2 regions of the Cryobacterium sp. M23 genome follow, and region 2 is predicted to be linked to the other one. Evidence: predicted binding sites of a transcription regulator. Region 2 holds the regulator's gene; the other holds the start of a gene.

Region 1 (7,587 bases), on a different contig from region 2:
GGTCGACGGTGAGGTCCGCCGAGAAGGCCACCAGTGAGTCGAGCAGCGTCTTCCAGCCCGGCCGGGTGCCGATGGCGCAGGTGATCCGGGTCAGCTGTGCGGGAGCCTTGTAGCCGCGGGGCGCGAGGGCGACGGGCGCCGGCGAGGCGTGCAGGAGCGCGTTGGCCACGCTGCCGATCGTGAATCGGTTCATCAGGCCGCGGCGTGAGGCCCCGACGACGATGCGGTCCGAGTCGAACGCGCGAGCGGCCTGGAGCAGCCCTTCCGTGGTGGAGTCGGCGTAGAGGAGATGCGTGGTGGCGACCACGTCATCGGGAACCAGGGCCTTGCCCTGTTCCAGCCATTCGAGGGCCTGCTCCTCGAGCAGAGCCTGGTAGTCGGGGGAGGTGGAAGCACCGACCCGGGCCGGGACGGTGGATGAATGATGCGGAAGCACGAGGCACAGACGCAGCTCGGAGCGGGTCAGGCGCGCCAGCGCGACACCCAGCTCGACGGTGTCATTGCCCCGTTCGGTCGCTTCGTATGCGATGACGTAGTTGGCTACTCGGGTCACGCTGGTTTCTCCCTCGGTTCGCGACGGGTGTCGCACTCAGTGGTCATAGTGGTGTGGACTATGGGCGGGCTGGTCATGTTCATGGTTCATGGTCATGCCCGGCGTGCTCGCCCGGCGCACAGTGCGCCGGGCTGCGTTCCACGTCGAGCGACGGATTGCGGTCGAAGAAGCCGACCGGCTTGAGCCAGAACGACACGGTGTCGACCGGCATGATCGGCCACTCTTCCGGTCGGGTGATGTGGTGGATACCGAAGACGTACCAGAGCACGATATCGGCGTTCCGCACCGGCCGGCGAGCCTGGATCCACTCGGGCAGGCCGTGGTCGACCGCGCTCTGATTGACGAACTCGCCGCAGGGCCAGCGTTCGGACTCGTCGTTCGGGGTGAGCCAGACCGTGTGCCCGATCACCTGGGCGCGTTGGAGGGCAGGCGCCGCCTGGTCGAAGAAGGACGGGATGGCTCCGCCGGGCACCAGCTTGTAGGACACAGGGGTGCCGAGGCCGTTGAGCGAGTTCTCGTTCACGACCTTCCAGGCCCGTTGGGTGTCCCAGTTGTAGTCGTCGAACCCCTCGGTCTCGATCGGGGTGTTCAGCTGGGTGATCGCGAGGCCAAGCGGGTTTGCGGCGCTGATCGGCTCGGCCTGCGTCTCGGTGCGGAACACCGTGTTCTCGCGGCCGTCGACGTCGAGGTCCATCCGGGCCACGATGAAGTGCTGGTGGAACGGCGCGTAGGTGCGCGTGTCGACCAGGGTTCCGTTGGGGTGCGGCTGGCCCTCGTCGAGGTGCGTCACCACCATGATCCCGGTGGCGCGCACCTCGCATTCCATGTTGCCGTCCTGGTAGAAGCGCCAACAGACGAGGTACTCGTAGTTCGCGACCGTGACGTGGAAGGACACGACGAGCCGGCGCATCCGTCGCACCTCGGCACTGCCGTTGTGGTCGACGTGCTTCCAGAGCACCGCGTTGTCTTCCTCGTGGATGCAGAACGCGTTCGGGATGCTGTACGGCTCGCCCTTGCTGTTGTGCAGCACGGCATCGAGGTAGCGGATTTCGCCGAGGCAGTCGCAGCCGAGCTCGAGCGAGGTGGTCATGAAGCCGAGGCCCCACTCGCCGATGTCGAAGGCGGTGCGACGGAAATGGTCGACGCTGGGGTCGCGGTAGGGCACGACCATCTCCGCGAACGACAACCGGTTGGCGATGGGCCGCACCCGGCCGCCGTCCCGGTAGCCCACGGTGTGCAGGGTCATGCCCTCGCGGTAGTTGAAGCCCACCCGGAGCGACCAGTTCTGCCACTCGACCAGGTTGCCGTCGAGCGTGAAGCTCGGGCCGTCGGGCTGCCCGATGTCGAGCGGGGTGAGCGGCGGGCGCGGGCTTCGATCCCGGATGCGCCGGGGCACCAGGTGCGGCACGTATTCGCCCATTCCCGCCGGCGGTTCGACCGTGAACGAGTCCTCCACCTCGAGCAGTTCCATGGTGTTGACGTCGAGCACGAAGTGCAGGCCGCTGACCGGTCCCGCATAGGGGTTGGCGTCGGTGGACGCCCGGACCCAGACGTCTGACCAGCCCAGGCGGCGGCCGCGATACCGGTCGGGGATTACCGCGTCGCCGTAGGTCCAGGTGTCGATGAAGACCAGGTCGAGGTCGGTGATGCCCCGGCGGGCGAGAGCGGCGATCACGTCGGGGTGGGCGCGAAGGGCGGCGTCGGCTTCCTCCCACTCGTCGACGGTGAAGTTCGCCTGCATCCCCGGCACCGTTTCCCACTCGAGCAGGGCGTCGGTCGTGAGTGAGACGACGCTCACCCAGGTGGTGTTCTCGGCGCGGTGGAGCACGACCAGCCGTGCGCGTCGGTCGGGAACCGCGCTGGTGGCTGTGAACTCGGCGACGGCGCTCCGGGGCGGCTCGACCAGCTCGATCGAAGTGAACCGCCACCCGTCGGCGACGCCGCGCTCGCGGGCGAGGATGGCGACGGCGGAGGTGAACTCAGCGGCGGAGAGCGGGTCGAGCGGATGGAAAGTCATCGAGGGGCCTCTGTTCTCGTTGGCGGTGGTCGAGCCTGTCGAGACCCGTGTTTATTCCAGCGCGCTCATCACGTGCTTGATCCGGGTGTAGTCCTCGACGCCGTACATCGACAGGTCTTTGCCGTATCCGGACTGCTTGAAACCGCCGTGTGGCATCTCGGCGGTCAGCAGGAGGTGGGTGTTGATCCACACCGCGCCGAAGTCGAGGTCGCGGGAGACCCGCATGGCCGTGGCGTGGTCGAGGGTCCACACGCTGGAGGCGAGCGCGTAGTTGACATCGTTCGCGAGCGTGACCGCGTGCTCCTCCGACTTGAAGGGCTGCACCGTGATCACCGGGCCGAACGTTTCCTCCTGCACGATCGCATCCGTTTGGCGCACCTGCGTGACGACTGTGGGCTCGAAAAAGAAGCCCTCGGTGCCGACCTGGTGTCCGCCGGTGGCAATGACAGCGTGGTCGGGCAGGGCCGCGACCTTGCGCAAGACGTCGCCGAAATGGTTGACGTTGTTGAGCGGCCCGAAGTAGTTGTCGGCGTCGTCGGCCGACCCGGTAGTGCGGCTGCGGGCCTCGGCGACGAGTGCGTCGACGAACTCGTCATGGATGGACTCGTGCACGAGCACTCGCGTGATGGCCGTGCAGTCCTGCCCGGCGTTATAGAAGGAGAAGTCGGCGATGGCGGCGGCGGTCACGCTGACGTCGACGCCGGCGAAGACCAGGGCCGGCGCCTTGCCGCCGAGCTCGAGATGTGCCCGCTTGAGCGTCTTCGCGGCGCCGGCGGCGACGGCCATACCGGCCCGCACGCTGCCAGTGATCGAGACCAGGCCGGGTACCGGATGCTCGACGATCGCGGCCCCGGTGCCGCCGTTGCCGAGCACGATGTTCATCACGCCGTCGGGGAGGATGCCCTGGCTGATCCGGGCGAGTTCGAGGGTCGACTCCGGGGTGGTGTCGCTGGGCTTGAGCACGAGGGTGTTGCCGGCCGCCAGCGCGGGGCCGATCTTCCAGATGGCCATCAGGAAGGGGAAGTTCCACGGGGTGACCTGCCCGACCACGCCGATCGGTTCGCGGCGTACCCAGGAAGTCATGCCGGGCAGATATTCACCGGCGGACTTGCCCTCGAGCAGTCGGGCGGCACCGGCGAAGAAGCGGAGCTGATCGGCGCCGGCCGCGACCTCGTCAACGGCGATCGTGGCGCGAGGCTGGCCCGTGTTGCGGTGCTGGGCCTCCACGATGGCGTCGCTCTCGGCGTCGATCGCGTCGGCGAGGCGAAGCAGCGCGCGCTGCCGCTCGGCGGGAGTGGTGCGGCCCCAGGTGCCGAAGGCGGTCTTCGCGGCGGTCATCGCGTCGTCGACGTCGGCCGCGGTGGAGATCGGGGCCCGGGCAACCCGGCGTCCCGTTGTGGGATCGACGATGTCGAGCAGCTCGGTGCCGGAGGGAGTGACAAAGTGGCCGTTGATGAAGTTTTTAAGGGTGGGGGTGGCCACGGGTCTGATCCTCTGCGCTGAGTGTAGAAACGGGTCTTTTGTTCGGTAAGTATGGCATCCGACGGAGGAATTCGGATACCCGGACGAAAACTGGGTCGTGATGGGGCCGCCGCCGTAGCACCGCCGAGTTGTCTCCGGACCGCTGGCGCGTTTTCTCGATGTCCCCTAAACTTGAGTCCAACAGGCTCAGCTTTTTGCCGACCTGCGGCGCGAGCGGCCGGCCCGAGAGAGGATCTTCCGATGCAAGCAGGTCAGCAACCGCCCCAGGAAGAAGCGAAGACGGCGTTGGAGCAGTACGGCGTCAACCTCACCGAGATCGCCCGGACCGGCAAGCTTGACCCGGTGATCGGGCGGGACGCGGAGATTCGGCGGGTCAGTCAGGTGCTCACCCGCCGCACCAAGAACAACCCGGTGCTGATCGGTGAACCCGGCGTGGGCAAGACCGCCGTTGTGGAGGGACTGGCCCAGCGCATCGTGGCCGGCGATGTGGCCGACTCCCTCAAGGGCAAGCAGCTGGTCTCCCTCGACCTGGCGGCCCTGGTGGCGGGGGCCAAGTACCGCGGCGAGTTCGAGGAGCGGCTCAAGGCCGTGCTCAAGGAAATCAACGACGCGCAGGGGCAGATCATTACCTTCGTCGACGAGCTGCACACCCTGATGGGTGCCGGCGGCGGCGAAGGGTCCGTGGCGGCCTCCAACATGCTCAAGCCCATGCTCGCCCGCGGCGAGTTGCGCCTGATCGGTGCGACCACTCTCAACGAGTACCGCGAATTCATCGAGAAGGATGCCGCCCTCGAGCGCCGGTTCCAACCGGTGCTGGTCGACGAGCCCAGTGCGGAAGACACCGTGGCCATCCTGCGCGGGCTCAAGGAGCGCTACGAGGCCCACCATAAGGTGTCGATCGCGGACTCGGCGCTGGTGGCCGCGGCCTCCCTCTCCAACCGGTACATCACCGCCCGCCAGCTGCCGGACAAGGCCATCGACCTGATCGACGAGGCGGCCAGCCGGCTGCGGATGGAGATCGACTCCGCTCCCGTGGAAATCGACGAACTGCGTCGCAGGGTGCAGAGGCTGGAGTTGGAAGAGCTCGCGCTGAAAAAAGAGAAGGACGACGCCTCTAAGGCTCGCCTGGGGAAGTTGCGTGCTGACCTTGCCGAATACACGGTGGCCCTTGCTGAACTGCAGGACCGCTGGGACAAGGAGCGTTCCTCGCTCAACCGGATCGGCGATCTGAGGAAGCGCTTGGTGAGCACCCGCAGCCAGGCCGAGGTGGCCGAGCGCGAGGGCAACCTGGAGAAGGCTTCTAGGCTGCTGTACGGCGACATCCCGGTGATCGAACGGGAACTCGCCGAAGCGGAGCAGACCGAGCAGGATGGGCCGCGGATGGTCGGTGACCAGGTCACCGCGGAGGACATCGCCGCCGTGGTCGCGATGTGGACCGGCATTCCGGTAGGGCGGCTGCTGCAGGGCGAGACGGAGAAGCTGCTGAACCTCGAGGGTGAGCTCGGGCACCGCCTGGTCGGGCAGAAGCAGGCCGTGCGCGCGGTCGCCGACGCCGTGCGCCGCAGCCGGGCCGGCATCTCCGACCCGGACCGGCCGACCGGTTCGTTCCTCTTCCTCGGGCCGACCGGCGTGGGCAAGACGGAGCTGGCGAAGGCGCTCGCCGAGTTCCTCTTCGACGACGAAAAGGCGATGGTGCGCATCGACATGAGCGAGTACGGGGAAAAGTTTTCCGTGTCCCGTCTGGTCGGGGCACCTCCCGGCTATATCGGCTACGAGCAGGGCGGGCAGCTGACCGAGGCCGTGCGCCGCCGCCCGTATTCGGTGATTTTGTTCGACGAGGTTGAGAAGGCTCATCCGGAGGTCTTCGATGTCTTGCTGCAGGTGCTCGACGACGGCCGGCTCACGGATGGCCAGGGCCGCACCGTGGACTTCCGCAACACGATCCTGGTGCTGACCTCGAACCTCGGGTCGGCGTTCCTGATCGACCCGGTGCTCAGCCGGGACGAGAAGGAGGCGGCCGTGCAGGCACTCGTGCGCAAGACGTTCAAGCCCGAGTTCGTCAACCGTCTCGACGACATCGTCGTGTTCGAATCGCTGTCGATGGCGGAGCTCGGCCAGATCGTCGGGCTGCTCGTCGACCGGCTGGAGAAGCGGCTGATCGAGCGGCGGCTCGAGCTGGGCGTGACCCCGGATGCCCGCACGTGGCTGGCGGAACGCGGCTACGACCCGATCTACGGTGCGCGCCCGCTGAGGCGGCTGATGCAGACCGAGATCGACGACAGGTTGGCGACCGCGATCCTGTCGGGCGCCGTGCGGGACGGCGAGACGGTGCGGGTGGATCTGGCGCCGGACGGGGAATCGCTCAGCGTCGCATCCGCCCCGGTGCTGGTCGTGGACCCGGCCGACCTCGACGACGACGCGCTGCTGTAGCTCTGTCCGTCGCCGGATTTCGCGTCCAGCGGAATTCGGCGGGAATACGACGGAACGGGCCCCTGCCCCGGTGACGGTCAGGGGGCTGGCATAGGGTCGAAGCATGCGTGCAACAGTGATTTACGGGGAACGGGACATCCGCCTCGAAAAAGTATCCGATCCGATTCTCTCCACCGGCGGTGACGCCATCGTGCGCGTCGTCGCAGCCTGCGTCTGCGGCTCAGATCTCTGGCCCTACCGCGGCATCCAGCCCACCGAGGAGCCGAAACGAATCGGCCACGAGTTCGTCGGTATCGTCGAGGAAATCGGCGCCGACGTCAGCCGGGTCAAGGTCGGCGACTTCGTCATCGCGCCGTTCTACGACTGCGATAACACCTGCATCAACTGCCAGAACGGCACCAGCGCCTCCTGCCTGAACGGCGGCTGGTGGGGCTCGGACGACCAGCTCGGCGGCTTCGCCGACGGCGCCCAGGGCGAGAAAGTGCGCGTGCCGCACGCCGACGGGTCGCTCGTTGCGACGCCGACCCTGCCCACCGACGCCCAGGTTCCCGGTCTCCTGACCCTCGCCGACGTCATGGGCACCGGCCACCACGCCGCGGTCTCCGCCGGTGTGACCGCGGGCAGCACGGTCGTCGTCGTCGGCGACGGCGCGGTCGGCCTCTGCGCCATCATCGCGGCCAAGCGGCTCGGGGCCTCCCGGATCGTGGCCATGTCGCGTCACCCCGAACGGCAGCTCGTGGCCCGCGAGTTCGGCGCGACCGAGATCGTCGAGGAGCGCGGCGAGGCCGGCGTGGCCCGCATCCGTGAGCTGTTCGACGGCATCGGCGCGGACTGCGTGCTCGAGTGCGTCGGCACCAAGGAGTCGATGGAGCAGGCCATCGCGTCGGCCCGTCCCGGCGGAATGGTCGGCTACGTGGGCGTGCCCACCGGCGGACCGATCGAGGTTCGCCCGCTGTTCGGGCGGAACGTGGGCCTGAACGGCGGCGTCGCATCCGTGCGCGGCTACGTCGAAGAGTTGCTGCCGGAAGTGCTCTCGGGTGCTATCAACCCCGGCCGCGTGTTCGACCTGCAGCTGCCGCTGGCCGAGGTCGCCGAGGCCTACGCC
Region 2 (7,587 bases):
TTGAGCAACGTCGCCACCCTGCCGATCAAGCTGTGGCCCGGCATGAAGATCGGTCAGCTCTGCTTCTTCCGGCTGAGTTCGCCCGCCGAACGTCCCTACGGCTCAAGCGAATACAGCTCCCGCTACCAGGGCCAGCGCGGGCCGACCGCGTCGCGGTCGTTCCAGAACTTCCACTGCACGGATGTGCGGGAGGCCTCGACGGGATCGACCACCGGAGCCGAGTAGCCCGGTTCACACGCATGCAACACGCGCCCGGTAAAATCGGCCCATGACCACATCCGTGCCCAGCTTTGCCGAGGCGCTCGTCGCGCCGGGACCGACACCCGACTACCCGGGGCGGATGCGCCGCTTCGGCCAGCTGGTCGGCGCCTGGGCCGCCACCGGGTCCCGCCTCGACGAGACGACCGGCGAATGGACCGGGCGCGAATTCACCTGGATCGTCGACTTCGTGCTCGACGGGCGTGCGGTGCAAGACGTCGAGGTCGTCGTGAGCGACTCGCACCCGACCGGCTTCGAGACCGTCGCCACGGCCGTGCGAGTCTATGATTCCTACGCCGGCGTGTGGCGGGTCAGCTATTTCGCCCCGGCATCCGGCGAGTACTGCCACCTCGTGGCGACCCCCCACCGCAACGGCCTGCGCCAGGACGGCACGGGCACCGACGGCCGCCCGATCCGCTGGAACTTCGTCTCGATCACACCTGACGCCTACGCCTGGGAGGGCTGGGTCTCCAACGACGAAGGTTCCACCTGGGTGCTGGTCGAGCACAACGAGGCCACCCGCATCCGTTAGCCGATCTGGTCCTGGCGGGCCTTCACCGGCAGCAGGAGAAGCAGCCCCACGAGCAAAACCAACATGAGTCCGAGGATGCCCCAATAGGTTTCGCCGAAGATCGTCACCATCAGGGCGAACATGGTCGGCGCCAGAAAGCTCACCGCGCGGCCCGTCGTGGCGTAGAGCCCGAAGACCTCGCCCTCCCGGCCGGCCGGGATCAGGCGTGCCAGGAAGGTGCGGCTGGCCGACTGGGCCGGCCCGACGAAGAGCGTCAAGGCGAGGCCGGCGGTCCAGAACACGATCTGACCGCCGTCGTGCAGCAGGAATACGATGCTGCCGAACACGATCAGGCCGATCAGGGCGGTCACGATGATCGGCTTTGCGCCGACCCGGTCGTCAAGCGCGCCGGCGATGATGGTGGCCACGCCCGCCACGACATTGGCGGCGATAGCGAAGATGATCACCTCGCCGGGTGAGAATCCGAAGACGGATGCCGCGAGCACCCCGCCGAAGGTGAAAACCCCGGCCAGGCCGTCGCGGAAGATCGCGCTCGCGATCAGGAAGTACACCGTCTGGCGGCTGGTCTTCCAGAGCCGGATGATGTCTTGCCCGAGCACGATGTAAGAACGGAGGAAGCTCACCCGGGGCCGGCGCACCGCGGCGGGAGAACGGTATTCGGGAACCGAGAACAGCACCGGCAGGGCGAACAGGCCGAACCAGGCGGCCGCGATGAGCATCGTGACCCGCACCGAGAGGCCGTTCTCGCTGGTTACCCCGAACAGACCCACGTCGGGGCTGATGAAACCGAAGTACACGATGAGCAGCAGCACGATGCCGCCGATGTAGCCCATGCCCCAACCGAAACCGCTGACCCTGCCGATGGTGCGCGCGGTCGAGACCTGGGACAGCATGGCGTTGTAGTTGACGCTGGCGAACTCGAAGAAGACGTTGCCGGCGGCCACCAGAACGAGGCCGAGCAGCAGGAAGCTCGGTGACGCCTCCACGAAGAACATCGCCGCGGTGAGGCCCACCACGATGAACGTGTTGACGCCGAGCCACAGCTTGCGCCGCCCGGAGGTGTCCGAGCGCTGTCCGGTGATCGGGGCCAGCACGGCTACCAGCAAGCCGGCGATAGCGAGGGCCCAGCCGAGCTGGGCGGAAATGACGTCTTTGTCGCCGAACGAGCTGCCCGTGATGTAGACGGTGAAGACGAAGGTGGTGACCACCGCATTAAACGCGGCAGAGCCCCAGTCCCAGAAGCTCCAGGCCACTACGCGGCGTCTGCTCGTTTTGTCTGGCAGCTCCCGGGCATCCGTGCTGCCCTGCTCCGCGATCCCGGTCATGCGCTGAGGCTAGTGGATGCGGGGGGCCGGAGACCATCGATTGCACGAAATCTCAAAGTTGAGTCGTTCACGCTCAACTCTCAGGTGCGTGGCTTGACTTTAGATTTGGGACACTGGCACACTTGAGCCAGCACCACTCAACTCTGTGAAATCGAGCTGAGAACATACTTTAAAGGAGAACGCACACATGGCCCGTGCAGTAGGCATCGACCTCGGAACCACCAACTCTGTGGTGGCCGTCCTCGAAGGTGGAGAACCCACCGTCATCGCAAACGCCGAAGGCTTCCGGACCACACCGTCCGTCGTCGCCTTCACCAAAGACGGCGAGGTGCTGGTCGGCGAGACCGCCAAGCGCCAGGCCGTCACCAACGTCGACCGCACCATCGCGTCGGTCAAGCGCCACATGGGCACCGACTGGAATGTCGCCATCGACGACAAGAAGTTCACCCCGCAAGAAGTTTCGGCCCGCATCCTGGCCAAGCTCAAGCGCGATGCCGAGGCGTACCTGGGCGACAAGGTGACGGATGCCGTCATCACCGTTCCCGCGTACTTCAACGATGCCGAGCGCCAGGCCACCAAGGAGGCCGGCGAGATCTCCGGCCTTAACGTGCTGCGTATCATCAACGAGCCGACCGCGGCCGCACTTGCCTACGGCCTCGACCGTGGCAAGGAAGACGAGCTCATCCTGGTCTTCGACCTCGGCGGCGGAACCTTCGACGTCTCCCTCCTCGAGGTAGGCAAGGACGACGACTTCTCCACCATTCAGGTGCGGTCGACTGCCGGTGACAACCGCCTCGGCGGCGACGACTGGGATCAGCGCATCGTCGATCACCTGATCAAGAAGTTCAAGGAAACCACCGGCGTCGACGTCTCCAAGGACAAGATCGCCAAGCAGCGCCTCAAGGAAGCCGCCGAGCAGGCCAAGAAGGAACTCTCGAGCAGCATGTCGACGAGCATCCAGCTGCCGTACCTCTCCCTGACCGAGAATGGCCCGGCCAACCTCGACGAGACGCTTACTCGCGCCCAGTTCGAGAAGATGACCGAAGACCTGCTCGACCGCACGAAGAAGCCGTTCCAGGACGTCATCCGTGAAGCCGGGGTCAAGGTGGAAGATATCGCCCACGTCGTTCTCGTCGGTGGCTCCACCCGCATGCCCGCCGTGTACGAGCTCGTCAAGGCCGAGACCGGTGGCAAGGACCCGAACAAGGGCGTCAATCCGGACGAGGTCGTCGCCGTTGGCGCCGCACTGCAGGCCGGCGTGCTGAAGGGTGAGCGCAAAGATGTTCTGCTCATCGACGTCACCCCGCTGAGCCTCGGCATCGAGACCAAGGGCGGCATCATGACGCGCCTGATCGAGCGCAACACGGCCATCCCGACCAAGCGCAGCGAGACCTTCACCACAGCCGACGACAACCAGCCGTCCGTCGCGATCCAGGTCTTCCAAGGCGAGCGCGAGTTCACCCGCGACAACAAGAACCTCGGCACGTTCGAGCTGACCGGCATCGCGCCGGCCCCGCGCGGCATCCCGCAGGTTGAGGTTACCTTCGATCTCGACGCCAACGGCATCGTGCACGTGTCTGCCAAAGACAAGGGCACCGGCAAGGAACAGTCGATGACCATCACGGGCGGATCCTCGCTCGCGAAGGAAGACATCGAGCGCATGGTGCGCGAGGGCGAAGAGCACGCCGCCGAGGACAAGCGCCGTCGCGAGGCAGCCGAGACCCGCAACACGGCGGAGCAGCTCGCTTACTCGATCGAGAAGCTGATCAAGGAGAACGACGAGAAGCTGCCCGAGGACGTGAAGTCCGAGGTTCAGGCCGACGTCGACGCCCTCAAGGCCGCTCTCGTCGGCGACGACGATGCGGCCGTGAAGACGGCCTTCGACAAGCTCAACGAGAGCCAGGGCAAGCTCGGCGAGGCCATCTACAAGACCAGCCAGGCGGATGCCGCGGCCGGTGCCCCAACCGACTCCGAGCCGACCGCCGACGCGGCCGGCTCGGACGAAGACGTGGTTGACGCCGAGGTCGTCGACGACGAAGACGAGGTCAAGAAGTAATGGCAGACGACAACAAGCGTCCTGGCGACGAGCCGTTTGACGAGGGGGCATCCACTGAGGGTGCCCCCGGGGCCGACGCCGAGGCGGAAGCCGAAGGTGTGAGTGTCGAGGACATCGACGAGGTGTCCGCCGAGGGTATCGAAGAGGACGAGTTGACGGTCCAAGACATCCTGGATGCCGCCACGCGGGAAGTCGATGAGCCCACGAGCGAGCACCTGGCCGACCTCAAGCGGGTCACCGCGGAGTACGCCAACTACCGTCGCCGCACCGAGGCCAACCGCGAGGTCGAGCGTGAGCGCGTCACCGTGGATGTCGTCAAGGGCCTGATTCCCGTGCTCGACGATCTCGACCGCGCTGAGAAGCACGGCGACCTGGTCGAAGACTCGGCGTTCAGCACGATCGCCGCAAAACTGCGGGGGAGCGTCGAGCGCCTGGGCGTGAAGTCCTTTGGCACGGTCGGCGAACCGTTCGATCCGACCATCCACGAGGCGATCTTCCAGCTGCCCACCGCGGGCATCGAGTCGGAGACCGTCGGTGACGTGATCGAGACCGGCTACTTCCTCGGCTCGTCGCTCCTGCGCGTGGCCAAGGTCGTCGTGCAGGTACCGAGCGATGGCTAGCCAGGACTGGTTCGATAAGGACTTTTACAAGGTCCTGGGTGTGTCAAAGGACGTCACCCCGGCCGAGCTGAAGAAGGCCTATCGCAAGCTCGCCCGCAAGTACCACCCGGACTCCAATCCGGGCAACCCTGCGGCCGAGGCGACGTTCAAGGAGATCAGCGAGGCACACTCGGTGATCGGTGACCCTGCCCAACGCAAGGAATACGATGCTGTGCGCGCGATGGGCGGTGGGGCCCGCTTCACCGCCCCACGCCCCGGTGGCGGGCAGGCCGGAGGCTTCGACGATGTCTTCGGAGGCATGTTCGGTGGGGGCGCGCGGCAACAACAGCCCGGCTACTCCTATGAGCGGGGCGGTTTCGACGACCTCCTCGGCGGCATGTTCGGCCGCGGTCAGGGTGGCGGCGGTTTCGGCACCTCGAGCGGCGGGTTCCGCGGCTACGGCGGGCCGACTCGCGGCCGCGACGTGATCGCGTCGACAACGGTCGACTTCATCACGGCCACGCACGGTGACCAGATCACCCTGCAAACGCAGGATGGCCGCGCCATCAAGGTGAAGATCCCGGCCGGGGTGGCCGACGGGCAGAAGATCAAGCTCCGCGGCCAGGGGCAGCACAGCCCCGACGGCGGCGAGTCCGGCGACATCGTACTCACGGTGAACGTGCGCAAGCACCCGGTCTTCGAACGCGACGGGCTGAACCTGCGGGTCTCCGTGCCGGTCACGTTCGTCGAGGCCGCGCTCGGCGCCACTATCGAGGTGCCGACGTTGGGCGGAGCGCCGGTCAAACTGCGCATCGCCCCGGGCACCCCGAGCGGGCGCGTGCTGCGCGTCAAGGGGCGTGGCGTCGTGACGCCCAAGGGCACCGGGGACCTGCTGGCGGAGGTTCAGGTTGCCGTTCCGTCTCATCTGTCGAAGGACGCCGAGGAAAAACTCGCGGCCTTCGCGGAAGCACTGCCGAAGGAGAATCCGCGCGACGAACTCCTCGCGAAGGCGAGAGACTGACGGTGGACGAGAACACCCGGGTTTTCGTAATCTCGATGGCCGCCGAGCTTGCGGGCATGCACCCGCAAACGCTGCGCCAATACGATCGCCTGGGACTGGTGAGTCCCGACCGCACCCCCGGTCGGTCTCGCCGGTACTCGATGCGGGATGTGGCCAAGCTCCGCGAGATCGCGGAGCTCGGTGCCGAGGGTGTGAGCCTGGAAGGCATCCGTCGCATCATTGACCTCGAGGACCACGTGCGCACGCTCGAATCGCGGCTGCGCGAATTGGAGTCTGCGCTGGCCGATGAACTGCTCAACCGTCCGGGCCGCCGCGTCTTCGCGGCCGGCTCGGCCGGTGAGGTCATCTCGATGCGGGCCGGTACGCGCACGCGCCGGTCCAACCAGATCGTGATCTGGCGCCCCCTGGGTTCCCGCCCGATCGGCGACGAGAAGTAGCCGCACCTGCGGGCTAGCCTGAGGCAATGCCTGATTTTTCCTTTGACCGCCTGCGGCGTTTCCCCGACGTGGAAGCGGACAATCTCTTCGCCGTGGATGCGAGCGACCGCCTGATCCTCGACGAGGCGGCGGGCGTGCTGGCCGAGGCAGGATCCGGCGAGGTCGTGGTGATCGAGGACCGCTATGGCGCCCTCACCCTGGGCGCGGCCGCACTGGCCGGGGCCCGGGGAATCCGGGTGCACCAGGATGTCCTCTCCGGGGAGTTGGCCCTCGCCCTGAATGCGGCCGACGCCGGACTCGTCGATTCCTACCGCTCTTTCATCCTGGGCGAAGAACTGCTGGCGAACGCGCGGGTGGTACTGATCCAGCTGCCGCGCAGTCTGGCGGCGCTCGATGAGTTCGCCGACGCCATCCGTCGTTTCGCGGCACCGGATGTGGTGGTGATCGCCGGCGGACGCATCAAGCACATGACGCCGACCATGAACGCGGTGCTCCGCCGGCACTTCGGCGAGCTGCAGGTCTCGTCGGCCCGGCAGAAGTCGCGGGTACTCAGGGCAGCGGCCTCGATTGTCTCCGCAACTCAGCCGACGATGTCCACCTGGCCGAATTGTGTGGAGCACGCTGACCTGGGACTCACGATCTGCGCCCACGGGGCTGCGTTTGCCGGCGCGACCGTCGATATCGGGACGCGCTACCTGCTTGAGTTCCTTGATCGCATGAAAACGGATGCTCGGAGCGCCATCGACCTCGGCTGCGGCACCGGGGTGCTCGCCGCCACCCTCGCCCGACGCCGTCCCGCCCTGCGGGTGACCGCCACCGACCAGTCGGCCGCGGCCGTCGCCTCCGCGCGGGCCACCATGGTGGCCAATGCGCTCGCCGACCGGGTCACGGTCGTGCGGGATGACGCGCTCCAGAGCCAACCGGATGCCTCGGCCGAACTGATTGTGCTGAACCCGCCCTTTCACATCGGCTCGTCGGTCCATGCCGGCATAGCCCTGAAACTGTTCGATGATGCCGGACGAGTGTTGCAGCCCGGTGGTGAACTGTGGAGTGTGTGGAACACCCACCTCGGTTATCGCCCCGCGCTGACGCGATTGGTCGGCCCGACACACCAGGTCGGTCGGAACGCCAAGTTCACCGTCACGGTCTCGACCGGACGCTGAGACGCGCCGGACCGCCGTGAGGCCCGCACCTGGGGGCTTGCGCCAGGGCGCCGGAGCCGACACGCCCGGGATGCGGGAGGGAGTTGCGCACCCCCAGAATTCACCGTAATGTCTCTCTAGTCACCCCACAGGTGCGGAAAGCCGCAGAGCTTCCCGGCCTCAAGTGGGACGAAGATTTTAGTTTTTTCTCGAATAT

What was found. The regulator HspR, encoded in region 2, represses chaperone genes until heat shock. The targets are predictions, from matches to a motif close to AAGTTGAGTCNNNNNGACTCAACTT.
Region 1: the regulator HspR is predicted to act here: its motif matches at 4,221-4,245, upstream of CXY82_RS09515 (ATP-dependent Clp protease ATP-binding subunit).

The regions. Positions count from the first base shown of each region.
Region 1 is NZ_PJJV01000071.1:81,644-89,230, reverse strand. Features, by position in the region: gene CXY82_RS09530 (universal stress protein) at 1-553, opposite strand, end outside; gene CXY82_RS09525 (primary-amine oxidase) at 633-2,570, opposite strand; gene CXY82_RS09520 (aminobutyraldehyde dehydrogenase) at 2,622-4,052, opposite strand; gene CXY82_RS09515 (ATP-dependent Clp protease ATP-binding subunit) at 4,293-6,482, shown strand; gene CXY82_RS09510 (zinc-dependent alcohol dehydrogenase family protein) at 6,586-7,587, shown strand, end outside.
Region 2 is NZ_PJJV01000034.1:3,323-10,909, forward strand. Features, by position in the region: gene dcd (dCTP deaminase) at 1-225, shown strand, start outside; gene CXY82_RS00725 (hypothetical protein) at 269-790, shown strand; gene CXY82_RS00730 (MFS transporter) at 787-2,115, opposite strand; gene dnaK (molecular chaperone DnaK) at 2,303-4,171, shown strand; gene CXY82_RS00740 (nucleotide exchange factor GrpE) at 4,171-4,791, shown strand; gene CXY82_RS00745 (DnaJ C-terminal domain-containing protein) at 4,784-5,791, shown strand; gene CXY82_RS00750 (heat shock protein transcriptional repressor HspR) at 5,794-6,228, shown strand; gene CXY82_RS00755 (class I SAM-dependent methyltransferase) at 6,255-7,391, shown strand.